DNA from 2 places in the Longibacter salinarum genome. Region 1 is predicted to be linked to the other one. Evidence: predicted binding sites of a transcription regulator. Region 1 holds the regulator's gene; the other holds the start of a gene.
The links. Region 1 encodes HrcA, which represses chaperone genes, less so after heat shock. Its sites were predicted from a motif close to TNTTAGCACTCNCNNNNNGNGAGTGCTAANA; they were not measured.

Region 1 (11,491 bases):
TGTGGACCGCTCACGTGGTTGACGGCTTCGGAGGCGGGGCCGGAATCGTATCGTCGATATGGGGGGCGACCGCGATGGTCGGCATCATTTTCGGAACGGTGTCCAATCGCTCAGAGGTGCAGTATGCCGGGTTCGCGACGCTCTTGCTCGTCGTAGCGAAACTGTTTCTCCTGGATCTCTCCGCTCTGTCCCCGGCTGCTCGCATCTTCATCTTCCTTGGGTTCGGTATCGTGCTGCTGCTTGCTGGATACCTGCTACCGGGTCTGTTGCCGAGTGGGGAAGAGGATCGAGTGCGAGTCGACGAGGAGAACTAATACGTTTTCCGAATGATATCGTCGGGGTCGCCCAAGCCGTGTCCTCGCAGCGGCTGCGCGTTGGGAAGAGAACCGGTTAAGAACCTGTTTGGCGGACCGCCTTCGACCATCCAAAGGACGGACCTCTCGACCCGACGGTCGGTCCTTGGGACGCCTGCGCAACCACGCCTCGTTTGTTTCGCGCACCGTGTCTATAGCACACGTGTCATCGGATCACCGCCCGGCCTGCGACTAGACAGGAACGACCGAGCGTGCGTTTTTGAGATCCATCCGCCAAGCAAGTTTTCAACGGGATCCGTTTAGACGATCTTCTGCTAGGGTGTGGTGCGTCCGCCGAATCGAAGCCGTTGGAGACACCGACCTTTGAAAGTCGAAAAGGTATAACGTCCACCGCGAATGTGCAGAATAAAAAACGGGCCGCTCCGGCGAGAGCGGCCCGTGTCCTAGGTCATGCAGATGGCGGGATCCGATTACTGGATGTCAATCTCGTAGGGCAGTACCGCCTGCACCGTCCCGGACTGACTGAGATAGTATCGAATCCGGTCACGCTTTGCCTGCATCTGACGTTCGAGGTCGGACGCTGTCTGATCGAAGTAGACGCGCGCTGCCTGACTCGATAGATCTTCGTTCAGTTTCTCGAAGAAGGTCTTCTGTCGCGGAAGGGTTTGCACCGCGTACGGGCCCTCACCGAGACCGCCTTTTTCGCCCGCGATGCGAACGGCTTCAGATAGTCCGCCGAGGACATCAACGAGACCCGCTTCCTGCGCATCACGTCCGGTCCAGACGCGTCCCTGCGCGACCGAATCCACTGCTTCAACCGACATCTTGCGTCCTTCTGCAACACGCTGGAGGAACGTCTGGTAGGTTCGGTCGATGGAGCTGGCAAGGAGGGTCCGTTCCTGCTCCGAAAAGTCCGAGAACGGGGAGTACATATCCGCCAGATCGCTGGTGCTGACGTTGTCGAGGCCGACGCCGAGCTTATCCGTCAAGAGCCCCTCTACGTTAAACAGGAGACCGAATACGCCGATCGAGCCCGTGATCGTGCTTGGGCTCGCGACGATGGTGTCCGCCGGCGCGGCAACATAATAACCACCTGATGCCGCCAGATTGCCCATAGATACGATGACGGGCTTTACTTCCTTCGTTCGCTTGACGGCACGCCAGATGGCTTCGCTGGCAGCCGCAGAGCCGCCGGGTGAGTCCACGCGAAAGACAATCGCCTTGATCGACTCGTTCTCGCGGGCATTTTCGAAAGCTTCGATGATCGGATCGGACGCCATCATACCGGAGCTGCCAAAGGCACCTCCGTCGTCGTCGCCCGGGACGATCTGTCCAGTTCCGTAGATGACGGCGACGCGTCCGTCACCGGTCGTCTCCAGCCCGACATCGCTGCTCGGCACTCTCGCGTAGTCATCTATACCCATCATCCGGACATCGTCCGACGGGGAGACGCCGACGATTCCACGCAGGACATCCACGACCTCGTCGGTGTATCGGACATCGTCAATCATCCCGAGGTCTTTCGCTGGACGAACATCCATCGGAGCATCGGTGCTCGCGATGTCACGTAGCCGTTGCTCGTCGATCGAGCGGGAATCGGCGATAGCATTTAAGAAAACGTCGTACTGCGTATCGATGATTGCCTGCAGCTGCTCCTCATTCTCCTCCGACAGATCATTTCGCGTGAAGGTCTCAATGGCGCTCTTGTATTGTCCGGCGCGGACGACCTTGGGTTCGATTCCCAGTTTGTCAAGCGTCCCCTTGAAGAACGTCTGCGGGAGATAAAATCCGTTGAACTCGAATGCCGTGACCGGGCCCGCATATATGCTGTCCGCTGCGCTCGCGAGGAAATAATCCTTCTCGATCATGCCGAAGTCCCCGCTCGAAGCGATGACTGGTTTTCCGCTATCACGGAATGCTGTGATCGCATTTCGGATCTGTTCCAGCGTTGCCCATGAGGCCTGCGTGCCCTTCAGGCGAATCCATAGGCCGGAGATCCGATCGTCTTTCTCAGCTTTCGAAAGTGCGGAGAGGACATCACTCACGTCGTACTTCGGCTGATCGGCAATCGCACGTGTGAACGGATCCTTCGAGACCCGTTCTGGGATGGGACCCTGGATGTCGAGAGTGAGGATCGTGCTGCGCTGTACCTGCGGCGTTGTATCCGCCGACAGACTGATAGCAAAGATGAAAAAGAAGACGAAGAGTAGGAGGGCCCCAACGGCGATGAGAGTGCCGAGGACACTCGCCGCTAAGGTGGATAAAAACCGCATGTTAAACCGGTCAGTGGGTGAACGGGGAAGAGAGAGCCCTTGCGCAGGGTGACGCGATGAAGCCTACATAGAACACGGGCCAGAAGACGCGACGGTTACACACAATGCGTGGCGACACGTTTCCGGGGGCGCAGTGGATTTTGGTGTCTGTTCGATCTGCTACAGAATCGTCGCACCGATGCCCTGGAAGCAAACGCAACGCAAAGCTCCACTCTCCGAACCCGGTGAGTTCGTGCAAGCATTTCGGGCATTCATCGCCTCGCAAGGTGCCATGGTGTCCACCCTGGAAGACACTCGACTGTGTAGTAAAGAATACGCTGAACAAGACCGGACTGATCTTCTGGTAAGAAGAACACGGCTTCATCGGCTCAGAACGCGGGTTCGGGTCGATGGACGGCGGACTAGCAAGGGGACGGCATGATTTCGGGGCTTCTATGGGGCGCGTCGTCGTTCCGCGCATTACGAACGACGTCTATTTCGATGACCCAGCCTCTCTCCAAAACCTGCAGGTCGTTATGCTGAGACTGACGACGAAGGCCGCTTCTTCCGCGAACCGTTTTGAGAACGTACCGAGCCGCGTTCTGGTTACGGTTCTCTTTTGCACGGTTTCCCTGCTTTGGGTATTCGGGTCGGGATCAGCCGTGGCATCAGATGCTGCATATGTGCAGGCAGACTCCGACGCCAAACACAGGTTGCAAAATGCTGGCGACTGGCCGTGGCGACGGTGGCATCGTGCGCGGATCGAGCCACGATTTGAATATCGGCAGGTCATTCGCGTAGGGCAACACCGGCGGGCACGCAGGTTCGAGGGCCACACGCGCTATCGCTATGTGACCAGACGTGCGTCCTGGCGCCGAGCTCATGTTGACATCGTCATCGAAGGCATTGATGTCTATCGTCGTGGCCGCTACCTGGGCACAGTCGATCGACTCCCGCGAGGTATTCGTCGGACGCGGGCCCGAATCTGGAGGGGCGGACGAGTTGCGCTGGATCGAGACGTTGCTTTGATCGGAAAGCCCCGACGAGGCTATGAGATTCTCGCTCTCGAACCGTCGAGGGGGCATTACCGACCCCGTGTCCTCCGTGCAGCCGTTGTTCGTCTTCGGCGAGGAGAGGCCGTGCCCATTCGCCGAAGTCGCCTCATTCGCGCACATCGACACCAGCGGTTGGCACCGATCCCGCTCCTGCCTGATGACATCGGCATCTTTGATGATCGTCATGCTGCGTTCCGGTCATTCGATTACCGAAGCCCGTTTCACGGGTCGACGTCCGCTAGATCCTCACATAGGCCGGGGTCGAGGTACAAATATGGCGTTCACCATCGCGTGGAACATAATCGTCGTCCAGACCGCGATCGACGGCGGCCTGACGTGAGAAGGAGACGACAAGATCGACGTGACTTGTCTGCCAGGAATCGCCGATCCGAGCGAGCGATCGAACATGGAGGTGAACGTCGTGGTCGAACGAAAGATGAGACATTCGAACAGAAGACCTCCGATGCTAACGACAATAACATGTCTGTCCGGTCCCGTGCCCGGACGTCCGGCCGGAACGAGAACGGACGCGAGAGGAAGGATGAAGCCGTTGGTCACTCTGTTCGAAGAACGCGTACGGATACCATCAAGACGGAGGATCGGACGATCGAGGTTAACCGTGAGACCGAACTTCGGCGGTTGGATGATGGGCGCTCTGCAGCGCGAGAGCGGTCCGATCAAGACGCCGGCGCGGATCGTCGGACGGGGCGTGATCGGTAGTTTTTTCGCATAGGAACGGTGAACCGTCCAGGTGGTCTCTCCGCACGCGGTCCAACCGTGCTATATTCCTGTATCTTCGCTGTTTACCCGTATTTGACCATGCGAGATTTGAAGGCCGTGTCTGAAGCAGGGAAATGGCTGTGTTGCGGCGAAACCCGACAAAAATTATCAAGTACATAGCATCACGAGGGTCGATTGATGGACCAATGTGTCCGCGATCGGCCCTCGATCGTAGTTCGCAGAGCCAGTCATAACCTGTGAGCGATCGTGAGTAATCCGAATTCCCCTCGCGATACATCGTCAACATCATTCGAAGACCGACCGGAGCTTAGCGAGCGAGAGCAAGACATCCTGGGCCTGGTCGTCAAGCAATTTGTTGACACGGCGGGTCCCGTTGGGTCGCGTTCGCTTTCAAAGCAGTTCGACATCGGACTGAGTCCCGCCTCGATCCGCAATACCATGTCGGATCTGGAGGACATGGGATATCTCGGACATCCGTATACGTCTGCCGGTCGTGTGCCGACCAAGCTTGGCTATCGAACGTTCGTCGATAGCCTGATGGACACGCCAGAGCTGACGCCTGCTGAGCGCCGCGCTCTCACAATTCAGCTTGCCTCTTTGGTGGCTGATACCGACGAGCTGTTAAGGGAGAGTACGAGACTTCTGAGCCAGCTTACAAATCTGCTCGGTGTTGCGCTTACGCCGAATATGTCCAGTGGCACGCTCGAGCAACTTGACATCGTGCCGCTCACTGGCGGTCGATTGATGTTCGTGCTCAGCGTGAGCGGCGGTCTCGTGAAGACGATCGTTTTAGGCTTTGAGTCGGATCTTCGCCGTTCAGAGCTGAGCCGCGTTGTGTCAATCCTGAACGAGCGACTGGCCGGATTGACGCTGAAAGAAATCCGGGAAACGCACGAGGAGCGTGTCCGCGATATCGACGATCCGACGGGAGTCGTTCAGTTTATTATGGATCGCTCGAACCCGATCTTTAGTGAACCGAACGAAGCTCGCCTGCGGCTTGGTGGAACGCAGAATATATTGACGCAGCCCGAGTTTCAGGAGCCCGACGATGTCCGCAGGTTCATTGAAGTAATCGAAGACGAGGATCGTGTCGTTGAGTGGCTCGAGACCGTGTTCGACGTCGAGAGCGATGCGATCGGACAGGCGGCGATTAAGATCGGAAGCGAGGGACTGGAGGATATGGATTCCTACTCGATTGTGACGTCGCCCTACAGTTTCGGCGGGACGGTCGGTGTGCTTGGCGTAATCGGCCCGACGCGCATGGAGTACTGGAGAGTTGTCGCTCTTGTGGAGAGCATGGCGGCGGTTGTGAATCGGCCCTCGGGGGATGAATCTGATGTGCCGCTTGGCGCAGAAATAACGGATGTTGAGTCCATCATGGACCAGTCTGGAAGCCTTCCAGACACGTCGGGGGACGAATAGCGCGTCGCGGATAGGTCGTGGTGAGCAGTCACCCTCACGGGGTGTTCGTATAGAAGAATTGTGTGAAGTGCAGTCCCAGCTCGTCGTAGCCGGCGTCTGCTGGTTCTCCACCGCGAACCTTTAACCGGGAGAACCGTCGGAAAGCGAGTGTAGTTACGGCACGGAATCTTCCGGGTGGATACCACCCCGCCGAGTCGCCTCTCGGCTCCGATCATGTTTTGTTAACCAGTCCGTCGAACGTTCCTGTGAGTACACCTGAATCGACAGAAATAAATGAATCGGCGGAAAACGAATCCGCCGACGCGGCACAAACGCCTTCCGAGGAGGCGTCGAGCGAGCAGCCGGAAGCCTCCGGTGAAGCTGGTGACCTGAGCGTAGAGGCCACAGAGCGGATCGAAGAGCTCCAGCAGGAGCTTTCCTCCGTGCAGAACGAACTGGACGAGGTCAACGAGAAGTATTTGCGGAAAGCCGCCGAGTTCGAGAATTTTCGTCGCCGCATGGACCGGGAGACCACGCGCCGCTACAGTGCGGGGCAGGTTGATGTCGTGAAGGCCATGCTGGGCGTTCTCGACGATATGGGACGATCGATGGATGCGTCCGAGGAACTGGCGGAGAAGCAGGATGCAGAAGCCGCCTATGATTCGCTCCGCAACGGTGTCGAGATGGTCCACCGCAAGTTTGTCGACGAGCTCCAGAGTCTTGGCGTCGAACGCATCGATGCCGAAGGGGAGCCGTTTGATGAGTCCCTGCACGAAGCCATGATGCAGCAGCCGGCCCCTGAAGGCGTCGAGCCGGGTACGGTGCTGACTGAGGTGCAGCCGGGCTATCGGATGGGCGACCGCGTCATTCGCCACAGCCGCGTTATTGTCGCTTCGTAACCTTCTCCTCGTGTTGAGCGGCCGCCGACCACCACGGTTTGAAGCCGGTCTGGCAGGATCTTTGGCGTGGACAAGGCGGCGCCACGCTCCCGACACGCTTTGATTGCGTACCCTTCAACACCCTTTCGCTGATGCCGGGGGCCTCATTCCGAGGCACCGGTCTGTTCTCCGAACTTCACACGTCCTCATGCCGGAAGATTATTACGACATTCTCGGAGTTGCACAAGATGCCTCCGAGAAAGAGATCAAAAAGGCGTACCGCAAAAAGGCCATGCAATATCATCCGGATCGAAATCCGGATGACCCCGAGGCAGAAAAGAAGTTCAAACAGGCTGCGGAAGCGTACGACGTTCTCTCCGACCAGCAAAAGCGTCAGCGGTATGACCGCTACGGACACGCGGGGCTCGGCCAGAACGGCGGTGCCAGCGGATTCCAGGATATCAGCGACATCTTCAGCGCGTTCAACGACATCTTCGGTGGCCGCGGCGGGTTTGGTCAGCGGTCTCGTCGGACGCGAGGGCGTCCGGGGAGCGACCTTCGAATTACGCTTCCGCTGACGCTGGAAGAAATTGCCGAGGGCGTCGAGAAGAATATTAAGGTCCGCAAATTCATCGGCTGTGAGACCTGTGATGGAACGGGTGCCGAAGGGGGGATGGACGGAGAGAACTACATCATGTGCCCGAAATGCGACGGCACGGGAGAGATCCGTCAGGTCTCGCAGTCTGTCTTCGGACAGTTTGTGAATGTGCAGTCTTGCCCTGAGTGTAACGGGGAAGGGCGCATTATTGAGAATCCCTGCGACGATTGTGGTGGTGAAGGCCGGGTCGAAGGGGAGGAGACGATTTCGATTAACGTGCCTCCGGGGGTTATGGAGGGCAACTTCCTCACCCTGTCCGACGCCGGAAATGCGGGACTTCGCGGTGGCTTGACCGGTGACCTCCGGATCGAGATCAAGGAGAAAGAGCATCAGGACTTCGTTCGGGACGGCCTCGACATTTACACAGATGTATACCTCTCGTTTTCGGAGGCCGCGCTCGGGACGGAGGTCGAGGTGCCGACGCTGAAGGGTAGAGCGCGCCTGCAAGTGGATCCCGGAACGCAAGCGGGACGCATTCTTCGGATGCGAGAACGCGGAATTCCGGATCTCAACAGTAATAAGCGCGGTGACCAGATGATTCGCGTTCACGTCTGGACCCCGCAACAGCTCAACGAAGAAGAACTTAGAATGCTTGAAGAGCTTGCGGATCACGAAAACTTTCAGCCGGATCCGGAGCCCGGGCCGCCCGAGAAGTCGTTCTTCAGCCGCGTCCGCGACGTTTTCTCCTGACGCACGGATCGCTCGTGTCCTTTCCGGAGCGTAACGAAGCCGACGTCAATGGATCTGTCGTCCATGCTGATGCGTCGGCTTCGTGTCGTTGATACAAATTGTTTGCGCTGGCGCTCGACACGTCGGCGGTCTATCCTTTCTGTTTCCCCTCTCCAGTATGACTGACCCGGTCGATGCAACGGCCTTTCGTTTGACGATGCGGCGGCTTCCTTCTCCTGTTGTCGTCGTGACTGTGAGCCATGGTGAAGAAATACGAGGTATCACCATTGGCTCGTTCACGAGCGTATCGCTTGATCCGGCGTTGATTTCATTCAACGTGACGAAGACGGCGGAATCGCACCGACTGCTGACGGAGGCAGACCATTTTGCCGTCCACATCATCGGGGAAGGACAGGTGCACCTTGCGAATCATTTCGCAAAGCCTCATTTGACTGGCGCGGAGCAATTTGAGAACGTACCGCACAAGATTAACGAGTTTGGGACGCCGATCATTGAGGACGTGACGAGCGTCCTGAACTGTACTCGACATTCCGTCTTGCCGGCAGCGGACCACAGCCTGTTTCTCGGTCACGTCGTTGGCCTGCACGACGGCGTGGATAATGGCGCCGTGCTGTACTACCAATCGAGCTACCGATCCGTTGGTAGCGAGCTTACGTCCAGTTTGTTGCCCCCCGTAAACTCGTCTGCGAGCGGATCGTCGTGAGCACCGACGCCGAAGAAAGCGAAGTCGTAGCGCGCCGGGTCATCGGGAGTGAGGAGGCGACATGCCGAGGTCAGTCGGCGCACGGCCTTCCAGTCATTAGATTTCCGCTCGACGAACCCGAGGGCGCGGGCCTGCCGCCCGGCGTGCACGTCGAGGGGCAAGAGAAGTTGCTCAGGCTGAATTCGGGACCAGATGCCCAGGTCCACTGGCCCGGGGCGCACCATCCATCGGAGGTACATGTTTAGGCGCTTGCATGCGCTTCCCGCGTTTGGTCGCGCCAGGTGCTTCTGGAGGCGCTGCGGCGTGCGGTCATTCATGCTCATGATCGTCGTGCTGAACCCCTGAATTGCGGGGCCGGCGTGGTCAGCCGAGGGAGCAAGGTGGTCCGCGAAAATGCCTTCGACCGTTTCATGTCTAGCGAGGGCTGCACTGAGGTTTTTGGTAAACCAGAAGGCGTCGATTGGTTGAAACGTCCTATGGACGAATCCATCGAGGGCGGCGCGGTCTCGTACTGCATCGAAGTCGCGGACGAAGGCGTAGGGGCGAAAGTCCATCCGTTCGCAGAGATCCTCCATCTTGTTAAGAACCGTCTCTCGACGTCCCCACGCGAGAAGCGCCGCGTAGAGCCCAATCACCTCCTGATCTCGAGGGTCGTCGAATGCATGCGGGACGGAGATCGGATCGTCTGGGATGAATTCGGGCCGTTCGTATCGGTCGACCAGCGAGTCGAGGTAAGACTTCAGATCAGCGAGCTGGGAAGGCACAGCGGCCATGAAAGAGTAGGGACTGCAGGGGAGGAGAGGTGGGGGTGTGGGCGCAGGTCTAGATGACGTCGTAGGCGTTGAAAAGCTCTGTCGCCCGCTGAAGGTCGACGTTTCCTCCGCTGAGGATGACGCCGATCCGTCGCTGGTCACCGGGGACGGTGCCATTAAGCAGTGCGGAGGCGGCGAGTGCGCCCGTGGGTTCGATAATCAGCTTCATCCGCTCCCATACAAAGTGCATGGCGCGGACAATGTCCGCATCGGGGACGGTGACGATATCGTCCGCATGAGCCCGGACGAGAGGAAAGGTGACGTCGCCCAGGTGCGGGGTGCGTGCTCCGTCAGCGACGGTGTCCGGGTTATGCACCGTGTGGAGCGTGCCGGAGTGGAAGGAGCGAGCCGCATCATCCGCAGCTTCAGGTTCGACGCCGATCACCTGGCAATCGGGGTCATGATGTTTTGCGGCGATTGCGCAGCCGGAGAGAAGGCCACCGCCTCCGACGCAGACCAGGAGAGCATCCAGCGAGCCCACCTGCTGGAAGAGTTCATCTGCGACCGTTCCCTGTCCGGCCACCACATCTTTGTGGTCGTAGGGAGGAATGAGCGTTAATCCTCGCTCGTCGGCGATCTCCCGCCCGAGGCTCTCACGAACAGTTTCCTCGGGGTCGTATGTCACGATTTCCGCTCCGTAGCCTTGTGTCGCCTCCAGCTTTACGCGTGGAGCGTTATCCGGCATGACGATCACCGTCTCGATGCCGAGAAGCTGTCCCGACAGAGCGACCGCCTGTGCGTGATTACCGGACGAGTACGTGATAACGCCACGCTTCTTCAGGTCAGCTGGCAGCTGGGAGAGGGCGTTATAGGCGCCGCGAAATTTGAAGGCTCCGATGCGCTGCAGGTTTTCGCACTTGAAGAATACCTGAGCGTCCGTTCTACGATCGATCGTGCGAGACGTCGCGACAGGTGTTTGGTGCGCCACCCCTCTCAGCCGATCGGCCGCTGCCAAGACATCGTCATACGTAACAGGCAATGTTGAAGGGGGAGGCGACGGAGTCATGAGAATCGGGGAGAAGGTTCGGAGGGGACGAAGCGGGGCGAATTGAGGACGCAGCTTGCGCCCACGAATGTACCTAGTATATGGTCAGGTTACCGGCATGTGCCTCTATTTTCCGGTCAATCTGTCTCCTCGTTTCAGCTAGGTTCGAGGAGTTACTATTTAAGGCAAGGGTAATATTTGTTGACCGATCCTGATCGATGGTGCATATAGATTGGAGGAAATTACCCACTGTGTTACATAATCACCGGCCCAGACACGCTTTGTCGCACCTTAAATTAACGTTAGTAAATAATTTGTGCTCGGCGTAGTGTATTCGTCTACGAGTTAGCTAGAATCATGATAATCGTCAATTTTATGGATGAACCACACAATCTTAATATTCACACTTTCGTCGTTAAAGTGCCGATTGAGGCGTCTTGGGCGGTGTTTTGGAACTGCGTATTGTTACGTATTGATCATTCACTTTGCGCACGACGTGAAGATTCTTCCGGCAGCTTGCCGTTAATCGGGCTGTTTCGGACTGTTTTCGAGCGGCTCAGCTCCTAATCGATAAGCATGCCCACGTTTTTGGATGAGTAATGGGCATGTCTCTTGTCGAATTTACCTTCGGAAACGTCACTGCTTCCGTACGACCTTACTGGGGGTTTTCTTACAAAGCGTTTCGATTGTGGCTTCAGTCGTGGATGGAGCCTAACGGGGTCGCGCAATCCAGCTCCGACGAACCACTGATGCTCACCGGCTTGACATATGAGAAACCTTATTTCTGCCTTTCTCTGTATCCTCGCGCTTGCGGGCGTGGCTTCGGCGCCCACGGCGGGGCAGACAGCCGACGGTGGATATGCGCCGCAGTACGAACCTGCGCAACAAAGGCCATCGGGTGGAGCGACGAACCTACCGCCCTGGGCGGAGCCGGCAGCGCCTAAGTCCCAGCGGCACGCTACGTCTGGAATGGAAAGAGTGAACGACCCAAACGCACCTGTT
Region 2 (11,491 bases), on a different contig from region 1:
GGCCGCGCCGATGTCGATGATCTGGTGGTCGCTCTCAATGTCCGGGTACTCTCTGGCCACCTCACGGAAAACCTCGTGGAAGAGCCCGTCCGTCTGCTTCTGGATGTTATCCTTTGTCATGCACGTCACGTTCGTCCGGCCATATGCCCGTGCATATTCGAACGCGTACCGAACGATGCGCTCGGATCCCGGACGCGTGATCAGTTTCAGAATCTGATGCACCTCCTGGGTCTGACGATGTTCGATTCCGGCGTAGAGGTCCTCTTCGTTCTCCCGGATGATGACGAGATCCATGTCGGGATGCGGAGACGCAACATATGGCGCGTACGACGTCGTGGGCCGGACATTCGCGAACAGACTGAGCGCCTTCCGAATGGTAACGTTCAGGCTTTTGTATCCACCGCCCTGTGGCGTGGTAATTGGGCCTTTGAGGAAGACTCTATTTCGGCGTATCGCGTCCCATGCCTCGTCGGGGATGCCGGACGTAATCCCGCGCTCGTAGGCTGAGCGGCCTACTTCGATGACATCGTACGATAAGGGAGCATCGGCGTGATCGAGAACGCGAAGAACGGACTCCGTAATCTCCGGTCCAATGCCGTCTCCGTAGGCCACAGCAATCGGCACAACGCCCGTTTCTTCGAGACGTCGCCGTGGAGTCGGTGATAGCTGGACCTGTGCCGAAGCTCCATCGGATGAGGTATGAGTTGTCGGCTCAGGGGATGCAGGGAAAGCGTTCATAAGAATGATCGTGCGGAGAAAAGATCAGTTGAGGATGAACTGGCCTTCAGCAGTGAGTCGCACGTCGCGGCGAAACTCCGTAGCATAGAAAAAGGCCGCCCTCGATACACGAGTTGTGTATCCAAGCCGGCCTGCCATCTCAGCGACCGCGTCGACGTTCGGGCCAAACCCGATCCCATCGCCACGTTCGCCTCGCTCGAAGGCGCAGTCAATATGTTGGGACGACCTGATCTTCTAGCTCGGCAACCGCCGCTCCGCAGATCCTGTCGCACGGCCCTAATCTACTCGGAATCCAGATTCATATTCCAGACGCCAACCCCGGCGCAACACATTTTCACAGTTTGTGCACGAAGAGGAACCGAGTCGTCAATTTCGGTAGCGAGTCATCGCCACCGAGCACCCAGATCCCCGTCCACCACAAAAACGAACACCCGCTCGCCGGTCTGTGCGCTGATATCTGTATGCATGCTCACGACATTCAGTCCTGTTTCTTCTTCGATAAGGGCCTCCAGATCATCGCTGCAGCTCTCCACGAGACGGGAGCGCATCTGCTTGATCATTTCGATGCCGTTCGGCTCGCTACTGAGCTGACGCTCGGCCGGACTTAGAATGCCTGTGAGTCGAACGAGCACCATATCGTCAAGGATGTAGGCTTTGGCCTCGCGCGGGCCCCTGCCCAGGTATTCACGTTCAAATCGCGTGATAGCCTCGGTGATTTCAGCTTCGACCTGTCCTTTCGTTCGATTCATCGGTTAGAAGAATGTCTAGACTGGAGGCAAGTAGGTAATAACCGTATTCGCCAACCAAATCGGACAGACAAAAGTTTGCCCCCGACAGCAACCATGCTATCGGAGGCATAAATGAATGCATCCTTCCTGGCGCAATAGTACCCAACAGTGTTAGACCGTCACCTCTTGCTGCGGTGCGCGAGTCGGGCTGAATGCATCCGGGTTGGGCACGGTCGTGTCGAGCACGCGTGCCGTCGAGAGGACGCCCGGCATGCCAGCTCCGGGGTGTGTTCCTGCTCCGACGAAGTAGAGGTGCTCCACGTCTTCGCTCCGATTGTGCGGACGGAACCAGGCGCTCTGCTGCAGAATCGGCTCCACGCTGAAGGCAGCGCCTTTTAGACTCTTGTAGTCCGTCAGGAATTCTCGCGGCGTCAGCATACGCGACGTCACAAGGTGGTCGTCGAGGTCGGGCAGGATCGTTTGCTCCAGATAATCCGAGACGGCTTGGCGGTACGGCTCCGCCTGAACGCGCCAGTCGACGCCGCTCTCCAGGTGTGGGACGGGAGAGAGAACGTAGAATGCGTCGTGCCCCTCCGGCGCCATGGACGGGTCGGTCTTCGTCGGACGATGGAGATAGAGGCTAAAGTCCTCGGCGAGTTCCTTGTTGTGGAAGATGTCGTCCAGCAACGACTCGTAACGCTCCCCCATCAGAATGGTGTGGTGTTCGACGTCCTCATATTTCCGGTCGGTGCCGAAGTACCAGACGAAGAGGCTCATCGAGTAGTTCATGTTTTCCACACGCCGATCCGTCCAGGTGTCGCGGTCCTCCGGGTGGATCATATGGCGGTAGGTCCAACCCACATCGGCATTGGAAACGACGAGATCCGCATTGATCACCTCGCCGTCGGCCAACCGCACACCGCTCGCCCGCCCGTTGTCGACGAGGATCTGCTCGACATCCGCGCCATAGCGCTGGGTTCCCCCAATTTCATCGATGAGATCCGAAAGACCAGACACCAGCGAACCCGTACCACCCATCGAATACCAGACGCCCCACTTGCGCTCGAGGAACGCAATGAGAGTATAGATCGAGGTCGTCGTGAACGGGTTTCCTCCCACGAGCAGTGGATGGAAGGAGAGCACCTTCCGAACTTTCGGATGCTCGACGTACTTCGACACGAGGCTATACACCGTGCGATGACTCTGCAGCTTTACCATCGCCGGGATGATTTTCAGCATATCGGTCAGGTCGTCGAACGGAACGTGTCCGAGTTCCTCAAACCCGATATCGAAGATCTCCTCACTCTTCTCCAGAAATCGCTTGTAGCCGTCCACGTCCGACGGGGCGAACTTGCGGATCTCTCGCACCATATCGTCCATGTCACCGTTATAGTCGAAGTGCGTCCCGTCATCGAATCGGATGCGATAAAATGGATCGACCGGGACCAGTTCGACGTCGTCGGAGAGGTTTTTCCCACAGAGGGACCACAGTTCTTCGAACAGAAACGGGGCGGTCACCACAGTCGGGCCCGCATCGAAGGTGAATCCATCCTGTTCGAATACGCGCGCTCTGCCGCCTGGCTGGTCGAGGCGATCGAGCAGAGTTACGCGAAAGCCGCGGACACCGAGACGAATTGCCGCAGCGAGACCGCCGAATCCGGCGCCAATGACGACGGCATGCGGGGCATCCGGTCCGGCAGGAACGGGCTCTGTGCGCGTATTCAACGACACATTCTCCCGGCGAACCATCTTTTGCATCCAACTCATATTTCTCCACGTCGAGTGTGAACCGTTTGTGCGCCTCTGCCAACGCCGCCCCGACCAGCCAGGTTCACCTCAACCGCGACGCTTCGGTTACACCCGTTCGAATGCGAAGGGCGAAATGGGAAGTGCGAAATGCGACGCCGAACGAACCTGCTACCACGTTGCGCCCGCTGCCGACTTCCATACTTCCACACTTCCCCACTTCCACACTTCCACACTTCCATACTTCCACACTTCCACACTTCCATACCTCCCCACTTCCATACCTCCCCACTTCCATACCTCCCCACTTCCCACGTCCCGCCCGTCTTCTTCGCAGGAAATCGAAGTGCCTACACATCATAAACTGAACTTCCCGTGCGGCCGGGGGTTTGCACCTACTGCCCGCTCCCGAACATCACGACCATAGCCGAACACTTTTACATGCCGACGGCGGAAACCAAAAAATCGACGGTAGAGGACCAGCTCCGCGCCCTGGTTCGTCTCCAGCACATCGACAACCGCATCGACCAGATCCAGAAGCTCCGCGGGGATCTTCCAGACGAGATCCAGGATCTCGAGGACGAGAAGGCCGGACTGGAGACGCGCCTGGAGAAGTTTGAGCAAGAGCTCAAGGACAAGAAAGTCGCGAAGCGCCAAGCGGAGCTTGACATCAAAGAAGCTGAGCAGCTGATCGAGAAGTACGAGCAGCAGCAGCTCCAGGTACGCAACAACCGCGAGTACGATGCGCTGACGAAGGAGATTGAAGCGCAAAAGGAGCGCATCAAGAACGCGAAAGAGACGATCGAGGAGTCCGACCGGACGCTCGAGAACAACGAAAGCGCGATTGAGGAAACGCAGTCCCGCCTCGACGATCTCCGCGATGTCCTGTCGGAGAACCGGGATAAACTCAATGACGTCCTCCAGGAGACGGAAGACGAGGAATCCGCTCTCAGTTCGATCCGCGAGGAAGCTGAGGAGCAAGTTGATACTCGCTACCTGAACGCCTACACGAAGCTGCGCAACCGTCTCCGCGACGGTCGTGCGGTCGTGCCTCTGAAGCGAGGCGCCGCAGCCGGGTTCGCCGTTCCGCCCCAGCGTCAGGTTGAGATCCGCCAGCGGAAGCACATCGTTGCCTGTGAGCACACCGGTCGCATCATTGTCGACCAAGATCTCTACAACGAGACGGTGGATGAAATGAAAGAACGTCTCGACCTGTAGGCATCCGTCCACGAAGGTCCATTTGTGGACCTTTCTGCGTCTCGCAGCGTCAAATGAAGTACACCAACGGAGCCTGGCGGGCACGGCTCGCCGGGCTCTCTGCGTGCGGACCGGATTGTCGCTCCGTCGGCCTACGTCGGCGGTGAGGAAAGTCCGAACACCATAGGGCACCGTGCTTCCTAACGGGAAGACCCCGATTGGCGCATCCGACTGGATGAGCTGCCGACTCGGGTATGGCACGTGCAACAGAGAGAAGTCCCGCCGATGACTGCGCCTTCGGGCGCGGCACAGGTAAGGGGTGAAAGGGTGCGGTAAGAGCGCACCGGCGCTCTCGGGTGACCGGGGCGGCCAGGCAAACCCCACGGGGTGCAAGACCCAGCAGCACCGCACGATTCGAAAGGTCCTCCTTTCGGGTCGATATGGCGGCCCGTCGAACCGCGGTGCGGGTAGGTTGCTCGAGATGTCCGGCGACGGGCGTCCCAGATAGATGATGATCTCCTTCACGCGGCACGCGGCGGCCCGCAGAAGAAGACAGAATTCGGCTTACAGGTTCGCACGCGCCGCACATTTTGGTGCCGGTCCCTACCGGGTCGGTATAACCGAGAAAAGCAGCCTCCATTCAAGGGGGCTGCTTTTTTCTCTACGTGCTTGTATTTATGGAGTGACGATAGTCCGTACACCGCCACCAAATTGTCAGCGTCGCACGGCCGTGCGACGCTGTCAGCCGAAGACGGGTCGTGAGAGATGTCTCCCCACGCTGCACGCGTGCGACCGGCCGATTCAGGACCCGCCATCACGATCGTTAAACCGCACTCCGTAATCCACCATCCATCACGAAAAAGCGCCACGCCTCCCGCTGATGGGGAAGCGTGGCGCTTTGTTGTCACGTCGCAATGCGTGACGGCTCGGGCGTGAGAGTGAGGCTCACGCACCGAACACGGGGCTGTGGCTTACATCATGCCGCCCATGCCGCCCATGCCACCCATTCCGGCAGGCATGCCGCCGCCGGCCGGGGCACCGCCACCGCCGCCGCTGTCATCTTCGTCTTCCTTCGTGACGATGACAGACTCGGTGGTGAGCATCAGTGCTGCAACGGATGCCGCGTTCTCGAGTGCGGAACGCGTGACCTTGGTCGGGTCGATCACGCCTTCGTCGAGAAGCTTGCCGTATGTCTCCGTGCGGGCGTTGTAGCCGAAGTCGCCGTCTTCGCTGAGCACCTTCTGGACCACGATGGATCCTTCGGCACCTGCGTTCTCCGCGATCTGGCGGAGCGGCGCTTCAACGGCCTTCTTGATGATACCGACGCCAATCTCCTGATCTTCGTTCTCAACGTCGAGGTTGTCGAGCACGTGGAGGGCGCGAAGGTAGGCAACGCCGCCACCAGGCAGGATGCCTTCTTCAACCGCTGCGCGCGTGGCGTGCAGAGCGTCTTCAACGCGAGCCTTCTTCTCCTTCATCTCCGGCTCGGTTGCAGCGCCAACTTTCAGCACGGCAACGCCGCCCGAGAGCTTGGCGAGGCGCTCCTGCAGCTTCTCACGGTCGTAGTCCGACGTGGAGGAACTGATCTGCTGCTTGATCTGGTTGACGCGAGCGTTGATCTGCTCTTCCTGGCCGGCACCGTCAACAACCGTGGTGCTGTCCTTGTCGATCGTGATGCGGTTGGCCTGGCCGAGCATGTCGAGCGTAGCGCTCTCCAGCTTGTAGCCTTTCTCTTCCGAGATGACCGTACCGCCGGACAGAACGGCGATGTCTTCGAGCATGGCCTTGCGGCGATCGCCGAAGCCCGGAGCCTTCACGGCTGCGACCTTGAGCGTTCCGCGCAGCTTGTTCACGACGAGCGTCGCGAGCGCTTCGTTCTCGACGTTCTCCGCGATGATGAGGAGCGGCTGGCCGGTCTGGCTGACCTTCTCCAGGATCGGCAGCAGGTCTTGCATCTTGCTGACCTTGCCGTCGATCACGAGCACGTATGCGTCTTCGAGTACCGCCTCCATGTTCTCGGAGTCGGTCACGAAGTACGGCGAGAGGTAGCCGCGGTCGAACTGCATACCTTCGACCACGTCGAGGTACGTCTCGATGCCGCGTGCTTCTTCTACCGTGATCACACCGTCTTTCCCGACGCGATCAAAGGCATCGGCAATCAGGCTACCAATCTCGTCGTCGTTGTTGGCCGAGATCGTGGCAACCTGCGAGATGCGGTCTTTCCCTTCAACCTCGTTGCTCTGGGCGCGGAGGTCAGCCACAATGGCGCGCACGGCGGCGTCGATGCCCCGCTTGAGGTCCATCGGGTTGGCGCCCGACGTCACGCTCTTGAGACCTTTGTTGATGATGGCCTGCGCCAGCACCGTAGCCGTCGTGGTACCGTCACCGGCGACGTCCGAGGTCTTGGAGGCAACCTCCTTGACCATCTGGGCGCCGACGTTCTGCATTTTGTTCTTCAGCTCGATCTCCTTCGCGACCGACACACCATCTTTGGTGATCGTCGGGGCGCCGAAGGATTTCTCGAGGACGACGTTTCGTCCTTTCGGCCCGAGCGTCACCTTGACGGCGCGAGCCAGCGTGTCAACACCCTCCTTCAGGGCATTGCGCGCTTCTTCTTCGAACTTGATGTCCTTGCTCATAAATCAGTGTTGGTTCGATTCGATTGTGTCGCTGAGTACGAGCCTTGCCCTTCCGCCGGACAAGACCGGTCCAACTCAATACTGCAAGTACGTCTGCCGGAGCAGCGGGCTTATCCTTCGATCACGCCGAAGATGTCACTCTCGCGCATGATGAGGAAGTCCCCACCGTCGAGCGTCACTTCGGTGCCGGCATACTTGCCGTAAAGAACCTCGTCGCCTTCCGACACCGTCATATCGACCTTGGTGCCATTCTCGACACGACCCGGCCCAATCGCCACGACTGTTCCTTTCTGTGGCTTCTCCTGTGCCGAATCGGGAATGTAAAGACCGCTTTCCGTCTTCTCATCCGCCTCGAGCGGCTGGACGACCACGCGGTCACCAAGTGGTTTGATGCTCGCCATGATATCCTCCTTGATTAGTGAGCAGTGAGTGCAAATGAACCTACATTTTTTGCTGTTAGCACTCTCCAATGGCGAGTGCTAATAATTCCATGGGCGTGTACATGAGCGTTGGAACGCTGTTCCTATTTTCGGCCCGCAGGACGGGTGAAGATTGCTTAACCGATCGCGAACGTCGCAGCACGGGACGCGTAACCAGTTTTTGCCTTTCAACCAGTTCACTATCGCCACTCTGGCCCCTCCCCATGCCCGACCCGTCGTCTCCGTTGCCGTGGGACCAACGCATGTCGTTCCTCTGGCTGGGTTGCGTTGCCGGAAGCCTTCTGCTCGTCGGGTTGGCAGTGATTCCTCCCTGGCTGCCGGAGGCAACAAGGTGGCTATTGATGCAAGCCTTTGCTCCCCTCTGCCATCAAATCCCTGCCCGCTCTCCGACAATCGATGGCGTCCACCTGGCCGTATGCGACCGATGTATCGGTATCTACTCCGGGCTCGCGGGCGGAGTTGTGCTGGCGGCAGCCCTTCGTGCTACGGCGGTCCCAATCGTCAAACATCTGCAGCACGTCCGGACGCTCTCCTGGGATCGTGTGCTATCTGTTCTCCGGCTTGCCCTGGTCGGGGTCCTCATCCCGCTGGCGATCGACTGGCTCGGCCCATTCGTTGCTGAATGGACATCCCTCTCCGGCTGGACCAATTCAGTGGAGAGCCGCTTCGCGACCGGACTTTTGCTCGGTGTGGTCGCCGGACTCTTGCTTATCGTTGTTATCGCGAACTCCCGAGCACGCACGCGTGCACACCCGAATGAAGATGTATCATCGAGCGAGGGGACCTCGACCCGCCGGACAACCGATGCTGATGTTTGACAATCAAACCACGTCGGGGTGTGACCTCGACCTTAACAAGGAAGCAGAGCGTCCCCTCCTCATCTCCATGCGTAAATGTCTCAAGCGATTCCCGTGGACAGGTCGTTTTAATTTTGCGCTGCTGTAACTACATTTGCGCGTACGTCGTGACGAATATCCCGGCCACGCCGTAGCATTTTCTTTGCCGTGCCTGCGCGGGATTCTTCCTTTTTATCTGCGCTCACTCACCCAGACCACTATGTCATCCAAGCAATCGTCCATCCTCGTCGGTGGACTTGTCGGCGGAATCCTCAGCACCTCGCCGATCAGCGTCATCAACTGTCTCTGTTGTCTCGGCGTCATTATCGGCGCCATCGCCGGCATCTGGTACTACACCGACCAGGAACAAACGAGCGTTGAAACCGGCAATGCGGCCGTTATGGGCGCGGGTATCGGGGTTCTCGCAGCCGTTCTGAGCGCACTCTTTACATTCATCCTCGGCTCCATCGGCCTCGTTCCAACGAGTGAAGAGCAATTTCGCGAGGCGATGCAAATGGAAGGCATGACCACAGAGGGTCGAGAGGCCCTTCAGAATATTCAGAACTACATGACCAGCGTTGGTGGCATGATCGTGATCACTGGCGTCTCGGCCGTGGTTTATGCGATTTTCGGCGCGATCGGTGGCGCCATTGCCTCAGCGATCTTCAAAAAGAATGACGAGACACTGGGCTAATCGAACCAACGCTGCTAATTTCACCAGCCCTATTGCTCACAACGGGTGCCTGGCCTCGCGCCGGCACCCGTTTTTACGTGCTCACATGCGTCCCGAACGAGCTGGGCAGTTTAGCAAAAGAATCACCGTCTCCATCCTCAACCCGTAATCCTCAACCCGTAATCCCCAATCCGTAATCCTCAATCCTCAATCCTCAATCAAACAGTGAAGGCTCCTCCTGTCGGCGCTCCAGCTCTTCAATCAGCTTTCGGTTGGCGCGCGGAAATGCGTACTCGTCTAGATCGGCGACCTTAACCCACCGGATGGGTTGTCCCTCCTCAGATGTCGGCTCGCCGTCGATCAGGCGACACCGAAATGCGTAGAGGGTAATTTTAAAATGCGAGTACGCATGAGAGAGCGTGTAAAACGGCGCATCGACTTCGATGTCAATGCCAACTTCTTCCCGTAACTCACGGATGCAGGCTTTATCCATCTCCTCGCCCTCTTCCGCTTTTCCTCCCGGGAACTCCCAGAGGCCGCCAAGGAGCCCATCTTCGGGCCGCCGCTGAATGAGTATGCGCCCGTCGTCGTCAAACACGAGCCCAACGGCGATGTCGTGGTGCGGGACCGGCTTCGACTCGGGCGTCACCGGGTACTGCTCGGGCTCACCTTCGGCATACGCCGCACACGCGTCCTGGACCGGACACCGACCGCACGACGGAGAGGTCGGCGTGCAAATCGTTGCTCCGAGTTCCATCATCGCCTGGTTGAAATCACCCGCGCGCTCTGGATCGAGAAGTTCGCCGGCCAGCCGACGGAAATGCCGCTGCGTCTTCGCCTTCTTTATGTTGGCGTCGGAAGCAAAGACGCGACTGACGACTCGCATCACGTTTCCATCCAGAACCGGGTGCGGCTCGTTGTACGCGATCGACAGAACCGCTGCAGCCGTGTACGGACCGATGCCTTTCAGATCCCGGATGTCGTCGTAGTCCCTCGGCACCGTCCCCTCATGCTCGCGTACGACCTGCTGGGCGGCATCGTGAAGGTAGCGGGCGCGCGAGTAGTAGCCGAGCCCTTCCCAGAGCTTGAGCACTTCGTCCTGTTCCGCATTTGCCAGATCGCCAACCGTCGGGAAAGCTTTGACGAAACGGCGGTAATACTCGCGCACGGTGTCGACCCGCGTCTGCTGGAGCATGATTTCCGAGACCCAGATACGGTACGGGTCGCCGGTCTTTCTCCACGGCATCTCGCGCTTGTTTTCGTCGTACCACTCCATGAGCGGCCCACGGAACGCGGCGATCTGCGAGTCCGTCGCGGCAAGGGTGTCGAGCTCTGCCATAAACAGGAGGTATAAAAAGGAAGGGGCGTGGGTGGAGGCAAACGACAGAATGACACCCGGGAGCAGACCGGATGAGGTCTGCGCTCGCGACGTGAGAGGCTACTGCACGTCGACGTTCACCCAGAGCGTGTCGACATCCCCGCCCTGCATGCGTGCCGACAGGATGATCTGGTGCGATCCGGTATCCCCGGCGCGCGTGACCCAGAGCAGCGATCGTCCCGCCACACTCGCTAGTGCGGGCGCTTGGTGGATGCGGTACTCCTCGGCCGGACGCTCTCCCACCGTTTCAGGAAGAACCACGATGAGCGCTTCGCCCGCCTGCACGGATTCCGCGAGTGTGTCGACAACTGCAACAGGAGGCGCGGAAGGTCGTTGGCTGCAGGACTCACAGTTTGATAGTGGGTCCATGGCCGAAAAAACGACCAGCGCAACGACCGAAGTCAGAAGCGTGAGTAGTGTACGATTCCACATCGGTACGTCGCGCATCGAGAACAAAGCGACCATTTAGAAAACCGAAAGGGGACTCCGCGGCATGGCGGGTAGGACCAACATCCACAGGCTGTACTTCACGCTCCGGGCAGTGTTGCTGCTCGCGAGTGGATGCCTGTACGTATTTATGTCATCTGCGTACGCGAGCCCGTCTTCCGCTCTCCACAGCACATCGCGAGATACGACAACGACCTGGACCCTGTTCGTCGACGGTGCCGAAACCGAATGGCCGACGCCGCCTCCCAACATTCCGGTCGACAGTGCCGGCATTGCCGGAACGCAAGTCGTTGAATCGATGCGCAAAGATGGATTCTACACCGCGCGCCTCGACTCCGTGATCGCGGATACAGGTACAACCCCACCGGAGATTGCCGTCTACGTACGGCGCGGCCCGGAGGTCGTACTGGGGACCGTCCTGGTGAGCGGCGGCGACTCCCTAGGTCGCGGTCGGGTGCAGTCGATGCTGGATATCCCGACCGGGCGCCCACTCACGGAAGACCAACTGCATGCCCGGATCAACCGTATCCTGACGGCCCACGAAGAGATCGGGTATCCGCTTGCGGAAGTGCGAATCGACAGCGTGTGGATCGACGAGTCGAAGCGTCCGCCCGAACTCGGTATCGGGGTCACGGTCGAGTCTGGCCCGCAGCTGTGGCTCAAACGGAT

Region 2: a site for HrcA is predicted at 7,503-7,533, ahead of groES (co-chaperone GroES). Genes of this name have one in related genera too.

What each region holds. Positions count from the first base shown of each region.
Region 1 covers NZ_PDEQ01000001.1:831,348-842,838, reverse strand. The annotation lists gene CRI94_RS03390 (DUF2339 domain-containing protein) at 1-314, shown strand, start outside; gene sppA (signal peptide peptidase SppA) at 785-2,587, opposite strand; gene CRI94_RS17605 (hypothetical protein) at 3,449-3,595, shown strand; gene CRI94_RS03370 (hypothetical protein) at 4,102-4,341, shown strand; gene hrcA (heat-inducible transcriptional repressor HrcA) at 4,609-5,784, shown strand; gene CRI94_RS03360 (nucleotide exchange factor GrpE) at 6,030-6,662, shown strand; gene dnaJ (molecular chaperone DnaJ) at 6,850-7,989, shown strand; gene CRI94_RS03350 (flavin reductase family protein) at 8,147-8,692, shown strand; gene CRI94_RS03345 (TIGR02757 family protein) at 8,617-9,465, opposite strand; gene CRI94_RS03340 (threo-3-hydroxy-L-aspartate ammonia-lyase) at 9,515-10,510, opposite strand; gene CRI94_RS18135 (PID-CTERM protein-sorting domain-containing protein) at 11,258-11,491, shown strand, end outside.
Region 2 covers NZ_PDEQ01000002.1:633,524-645,014, reverse strand. The annotation lists gene CRI94_RS05970 (NADP-dependent isocitrate dehydrogenase) at 1-738, opposite strand, end outside; gene CRI94_RS05965 (Na-translocating system protein MpsC family protein) at 1,122-1,487, opposite strand; gene CRI94_RS05960 (phytoene desaturase) at 1,638-3,224, opposite strand; gene CRI94_RS05950 (zinc ribbon domain-containing protein) at 3,654-4,430, shown strand; RNA gene rnpB (RNase P RNA component class A) at 4,533-4,992, shown strand; gene groL (chaperonin GroEL) at 5,381-7,048, opposite strand; gene groES (co-chaperone GroES) at 7,159-7,449, opposite strand; gene CRI94_RS05930 (DUF2085 domain-containing protein) at 7,692-8,306, shown strand; gene CRI94_RS05925 (DUF4199 family protein) at 8,545-9,018, shown strand; gene mutY (A/G-specific adenine glycosylase) at 9,212-10,336, opposite strand; gene CRI94_RS05915 (hypothetical protein) at 10,436-10,840, opposite strand; gene CRI94_RS05910 (BamA/TamA family outer membrane protein) at 10,869-11,491, shown strand, end outside.